Linked DNA regions of Teredinibacter turnerae T7901. The protein of the gene in region 1 binds, or shares a complex with, the protein of each later gene. Links are inferred from orthologs where the notes say so. Each region holds a gene or a part of one and is shown on either strand. Other genes may lie near its edges.

The links.
Region 2: the proteins of sbcB (region 1) and ssb are in contact, whole or in part, in a crystal structure (PDB 3C94), measured with the Escherichia coli proteins. The link is inferred for Teredinibacter turnerae T7901 from one-to-one orthologs.

What each region holds. Positions count from the first base shown.
Region 1 is NC_012997.1:3,326,206-3,329,390, forward strand. What follows is about bases 3-2,865. They hold sbcB (exodeoxyribonuclease I), read right to left. Parts: upstream 2,221-2,865; coding sequence 784-2,220; downstream 3-783. Other genes in these bases: TERTU_RS13100 (aspartate carbamoyltransferase), read right to left, coding at 3-608; can (carbonate dehydratase), read left to right, coding at 2,278-2,865. Outside these bases: more of TERTU_RS13100, read right to left, coding at 1-2; more of can, read left to right, coding at 2,866-2,913. UniProt on the Escherichia coli protein: Degrades single-stranded DNA (ssDNA) in a highly processive manner.
Region 2 is NC_012997.1:992,508-995,783, forward strand. Bases 249-3,202 are described here. They hold ssb (single-stranded DNA-binding protein), read left to right. Parts: upstream 249-1,456; coding sequence 1,457-1,948; downstream 1,949-3,202. Other genes in these bases: TERTU_RS04140 (MFS transporter), read left to right, coding at 249-1,366; TERTU_RS04150 (sugar nucleotide-binding protein), read left to right, coding at 2,020-2,898; fabB (beta-ketoacyl-ACP synthase I), read right to left, coding at 3,024-3,202. Outside these bases: more of TERTU_RS04140, read left to right, coding at 20-248; more of fabB, read right to left, coding at 3,203-3,276. UniProt on the Escherichia coli protein: Plays an important role in DNA replication, recombination and repair. Binds to ssDNA and to an array of partner proteins to recruit them to their sites of action during DNA metabolism. Acts as a sliding platform that migrates on DNA via reptation.

The DNA.
Region 1 (3,185 bases):
TATTTTTCCGGCATCGCTAATTCCTGCGGCGATACCAGAGCGACTTCCACTCGATCGTAGAGTGCCAACAACTTACTGAGTGAGTGTACGGTACGGCCGTATTTTAAGTCGCCTATCATTGCAATGCGCAGGCTGTCCATGCTCCCGCCTTTCGCCCGCACCTCTTTCTGAATGGTGTAAAGATCCAGCAGCGCCTGGCTCGGGTGCTCGTTCGCACCATCACCACCGTTAACCACCGGAACCCGGCTAGCGGAAGCAAACTCCGCCACTGAGCCTTCTTCCGGGTGGCGCATGCAGATAACATCACTGTAGCCTGAGAGCACTCGCGCGGTATCGTACAGCGACTCGCCCTTGGCAATGGCTGAGCTTTTGAAACCCGTGGTTTCACGAACTTCCCCACCCAACAAATTAAACGCACATCCAAAACTTACTCGGGTCCGCGTGCTTGGTTCAAAAAACATATTGCCTAAAATCGCGCCTTCCAATACGCGGGTAACGCGCCTGCGCAACGCGTAAGGTTCCATGCTATCCGCTACCGCAAAAATACGTTCGATGTCGGCACGGTCAAACTGCTCGACAGATAAAATGTGAGCTCCAGGAAATTGCACGTTGATTACCTCTGCTAGAGAATGGAAGGGGCGGTGACAAACGCGCGCTATTCTACTGCCCGCAGAGGTTTCACAAAAGCGTAATCATGAAATAGTCGACAGAATTTTACGCAGGCTCAAACAAGCAAAAAAACCATCTATGCTTAGGGTTTTACCCCTCTACCTCAGCGCACCCTTAAGCGCGTAAACCGAGGGCGTTTAGTTGTTCGGCGGCGTAGTCTTCAAGCGCGTCCAGCAGCGCCAGCTTGCCGGGGGAACCCTCGTGTTCGCAGCGCAGGTTTGCCACCGTACTCTGAAATTCCGCGTAGGAAAGGCACCCGTCGCCGCCGTCCATCAACCGCAGGCGAACATGCTCAGACCACTCCGCAGCCTCCTCGTCGCTCAGGGTTTCGGGAAAGTTGCGCGCTTTGTAGCGCAACACCATCGCACTCAGGCGCGCATCCTCGAATACAAAATTGTGTTGCTGTATCTGCGCTGCGGTCGCGGTCCGCAATTGCACTGAAGTTCGCTTGTCCGCATCGCCAATAAACCCGTTGTACAACTGTTGCTCCGGGTCCTGGCGCGGTGGAAAATCATTTTGCGAGAACACCGCCGTAAGTTTGGATTTTAGATCGGCACACTGGAGTTTTTGCCAGTGTTGCTCAGATAGAGATTTATCAATTTTCAACCGGGTTGCTGCTGTTTCATCGAGTAGTTTGGGCGTCGCCAATATAGGGCACTTATTCAGATGAACCAGTTTGAGCGGTATGCGTTCCACGCCCTCGGGTAAATCATCTGCCGCGACGTACAAACGCTGCAACACTTCCTCGGCAGAGGCATCAATCAAAGGCTGCGGGTCCACCGACAAATCAAATACGATCACTGCGTTTTTGTTCACGGGGTGCATCGCCAAAGGCGCTACCAGTGCACTGCATCCGTGCTCGGCAGAAAACCGGGATGATACATGCAAAAGGGGTTTGCGGCTTTGAACATCAATCAGCTCCGCCAGCTTGCGCTTACCACTGTAATCGCGAACATATTGGTATAGCTGCGGCTGCTTTTCCTTGATCAGCTTTGCAAGCGCAATAGTCGCTTCCACATCGGAAAATGCGTCGTGCGCCGCCTGGTGCGCAATGCCATTTGCTTGTGTCAGGTTCTCAAGCTTAAACGACGGGCGACCCTCAACCAGAGGCCACTCAATCCCCTCTGGCCGCAAAGCGTAGGTCAGGCGCACCATGTCGATAATATCCCAGCGGGAATTGCCGTTACGCCACTCGCGTTCGTAAGGATCAAAATAATTGCGGAATAATGCGTAGCGGGTAACTTCATCGTCGAAGCGGAGACTGTTGTAGCCCACCGTACAGGTTTGAGGCTCAGCCATCTCCCGGTGAATACGCGCAATAAATTCGTGCTCCGGCAACCCTTTGTCCCGCGCGATTTGGGGAGAAATACCGGTTACCATTACCGCCTGCGGTTGCGGCCAGATATCTTCTGGCGGCTGACAATAAATCACCAGCGGGTCACTAATGATGTTCAGATTTTCATCAGTGCGCACACCTGCAAACTGGCTTGGTCGATCAACCGCTGGGTTCGCGCCCCAGGTCTCGTAATCATGCCAATAAAAGGTTCTCATCAGATTGTTTTACTCATATTATGGGTGCGTCAGATTCGATTTATACTGGGGCTCACTATGGAACAACTCGATACGCTTTTCCAGAATAACCGCGCCTGGGCTGAGGCCATAAAAGCGGAAGATCCAGAATTTTTTGAAAAACTCGCCAAACAACAAAGCCCGGAATACCTGTGGATAGGTTGCGCAGATAGCCGGGTTCCAGCTAATGAAATTGTTGGACTGTTACCAGGTGAACTGTTTGTTCACCGCAATATTGCCAACTGCGTGGTGCACACCGATTTAAATTGTTTATCTGTTATCCACTACGCGATCGAAATTTTAAAAATAAAACATATTATCGTTTGTGGCCACTATGGCTGTGGCGGCGTGCAGGCTGCATTGCAAAATCAGCAATACGGTCTCGCCGACCACTGGGTAAGGAACATTCGCGACGTGTACTACAACAATCGCAAAAAACTGGATGGTATTACCGACGACAAAGAGCGCGTGGATCGCTTATGTGAAATCAACGTAAAACAGCAGGTTGCCAATGTTTGCCATATACCCGTGGTGCAGAACGCCTGGGCCAGCGGCCAGTCACTCGCCGTCCACGGGTGGATATACAGTATTCAGGATGGCTTGCTACGCAATATCACCTCGGTGGTCGATTCACTGGAAGATGTTCCTGACCATTATCGGGTAACCGAAGCCTAAATTTATTCCGTCCTCTATTTATTAGGCGCAGCCCAATCGTACACAGGCCAAGTCGATCGTTTATCTCGGCTTGGCCCCTGTCATTTAACGGCGAATAAATCGTCGAAAACTATCCTGTAATTATTAACCTGGCAATGAAAATTGCGAAGTTAATAGGCGGAGCATGGCACCACCACCATTGCCCGACGGGCAATGTAAACCCTTGAAATTTTGGAAAATTCACACATTTTGCCAGTGTTTCAAGGGTGTGCGATTAAATAAATAGGATTATC
Region 2 (3,276 bases), 2.3 Mb from region 1 along the record:
TTTCACAGGAAGCCATATTTTGCACTCACAGGTCAAATCTGTTGCGTCACTTTCTCTGCTCTATGCATTCCGGATGCTAGGTCTGTTTATGGTCTTGCCGGTTATGATGCTGTACGGCGATGGGTACGCAGGAGCGACCCCATTTTTGCTCGGGGTCGCTCTCGGCGCGTACGGGCTTACCCAGGCTATTTTTCAAATTCCACTTGGTTTACTGTCGGACTTGTTTGGCCGCAAGCCGGTGATATTGATAGGGTTACTTATATTCGCCGTCGGCAGTCTTGTGGCGGGCTCAGCGACTTCGATTGAAGGCTTGATTATTGGGCGGGCCCTCCAAGGGGCGGGAGCGATCGCTAGCGCGATCATGGCAATGGTGGCGGACCTTACGACAGAGGACAACCGCACCAAAGCGATGGCGGCTATCGGGGCTTCTATCGGATTGTCTTTTTCAATTGCGATGGTGCTTGGCCCGGTATTGGCGTCCGTCGCAGGTCTGTCAGGGGTGTTTTTTGCCACTTGTGGGTTGGCGTTGCTGGGGGTTCTGGTGCTCTTGTTCGTGGTGCCCAAGCCGGCACAGCCCACGGGTAAGAGTCATAGGGATTCTGGAGCGATTCCAGCCTTGATGGGTAAAACAGCACAGAACCCCCAGTTGTTGCGGCTTAATCTGGGAATCTTCAGTCTCCATTTTGTTCTTATGTCGGCATTCGTGGTAGTGCCGCGCATTCTGGAAAGTGGCTTGGGCATCGCGAGAGAAAATCACTGGCACATTTATCTCGGTCTGCTGTTGGGCGCTCTAATTATCATGATGCCGTTTATGATGCTCGCCGAGCGCAAGCGCATGGTCAAACAGGTTTTCCTTCTCGCTATATTCCTACTTGGGGCCGCGCTAGTGGCTTTGGCTTTGTGGCACACTACGGCGATGGTGGTGATTACTTTGCTGCTGCTGTTTTTTGTCGCATTTAACTTGCTGGAAGCCACTCTGCCGTCGCTTGTTTCGAAGGTCGCGCCTGCGGGAGCTAAGGGCACAGCAATGGGCCTGTACTCAACCAGTCAGTTTCTCGGCGCATTTGCTGGCGGCACATTGGGCGGTTGGTTGCTCGAGCAGAATTCGGCTACGGCCGTTTTGTATGTCGCTGCTACTGTCACCGCGTTGTGGTTGCTAGTCGCAATTTTTATGCAAGCACCGCGGTACTTAACCAGTATCTGCATTAATGTGGGGGGCGACTTCGCCCGTACGCCTGCGGTACTTTCGGTAACCGGGGTTGCGGAAGCGCTCATGGTGCCTGAGGAAGGTTTGCTATACCTGAAGGTAGATCGCCAAGCGCTGGACCAACAACAACTTGCGCACGTAGTGGGTACAGAAGTTTAGGCATATAAAAGCAAGCTTTGACGGTAAAAAGCCGTTAAAATTGATCGCTTGCACATGAGAATTTAGTCATTGAAACAGTAGGAGGGCAATGTGGCTACGAGAGGTGTTAACAAGGTAATTTTGGTTGGTAATCTCGGCCAGGACCCGGAAACGCGCTATATGCCTTCTGGCGGCGCGGTAACGAATATCAGTATCGCGACTTCCGAGAGCTGGAAGGATAAGCAAACAGGTCAGAATCAGGAGCGAACAGAGTGGCATCGCGTTGCATTCTTTGGTCGCCTGGCGGAGGTCGCAGGTGAATATCTGCGCAAAGGCAGCAAAGTTTATGTAGAAGGTTCACTGCGTACCCGAAAGTGGCAGGATCAGCAGGGCCAGGATCGGTTTTCCACGGAAATTGTTGCAAGTGAAATGCAAATGTTAGACGCGCGTGGCGCTGGCGATGGGCAGGGATATGGCGGCTACGATGCTCCCGCACCACAACAGCATCAGCCACAGGCGCCTCGGCAGGCTCCGGCACCGCAGCAAGCGCCACCTTCTGCGCCACCGTCAATGGACAGCTTTGACGACGATATTCCTTTCTAAAAGCACCGCTTTGACTGCCGGAACCGCAAAGGCTCCGGCACTTTAATTCAACTATTACTTGAGGAGCCTGCTTGAGTTATCGGATTCTGGTGCGCCAGCAACAGTCAGATCTCGCTGCCTTATTTCTCGCAGCAATGGAAGATCACCCTTTCGTCCTGCTCACCCCGAGCGAAGACAACCTGGACTGGACCGATGCGTCGGCAATAACCGGATACATTCGAGAAAAAAGTCCAAATCTGGTTGTAAACTTTACAGAGCAATACCGTACGGCCAATGAGCGCGACGTAGATGCTGCATCTGCTATTGCTAAGGCCGCAATGGGCCGTGCTTTGCCTCTCATTCAATTGTCTTCCTTCGAAGCGCTTGGCCCCTTCTACCGGGACGCAGGTGTCGGGGAGGAGCTTGTTGAGGCTGCGTCCACTGGATTTGCCCGCACAGAGCGCGCTGCGGTAGCTGCGGAAAAAGCGCTCGTGTTGCGTTTGCCATGGGTGCTGGATAGCGTGCGCGGCAGTTTGTTCGATGAAATTAACCCGGCATTGCTTGCAGGTAGCCTAAAAACTGTTTCCGACCACCACGATCTTACGTTGGTACACTCGAGCTTCGTCGTACAATGTTTGGTTGCTATCACCCAGCAAATTTTCTGCTCGGCAGAAAACTGGGGTGTTTTCAACCTGCGTGCCGCTGATAGTTGTTCCGAGGCTGAACTCGTGGATACCATTGTCCGCATGATCAATAGTGAAGCCGATCTTGATATCGCAATGCCTAACGTCAGTGCAGGCAGAGAAAGTGAGCGATTACTAGCTGGCTCTGCTAACTTTTTGGGGCGGCGCTGCACTGATGATTTTGGAATTCAATTTCCGTCCTGGCGCCATGGCTTTAAAAGCCAGATTAAACGGTGGCTGCATAAGAATGATCTGGTGCCGGACTTGCGTAAGGTAAAGCGGAGTTAGCTCAGGGTACTGGCTGGGTGAGAACTGCTGTGCCGAAGCGTTTGCGTGGTTGCTTTGGATATGCTCTGAACCCGGCGCAGGCGAATGGGGACCCGCGCCGGTGGGTGGTCTAGGCTCGGGAGCGGCTAGCCATTATATTTGCTGAAGATGAGGGTGGCATTGGTGCCGCCAAAGCCGAAGCTGTTTGACATCGCCAGACCTATTTCCGCATCAATCGCGTTTTTCACAATATTCAAATCCGCTGCTTCCGGGTCGATTTCTGCGATGTTGGCAGACCCGGCGATAAAGCCATGTTGCATCATCAGCGCTGTGTAAATTGCTTCCTGAACCCCTGTTGCGCCGAGCGAGTGACCTGTCAGCGATTTCGTTGAGCTGATC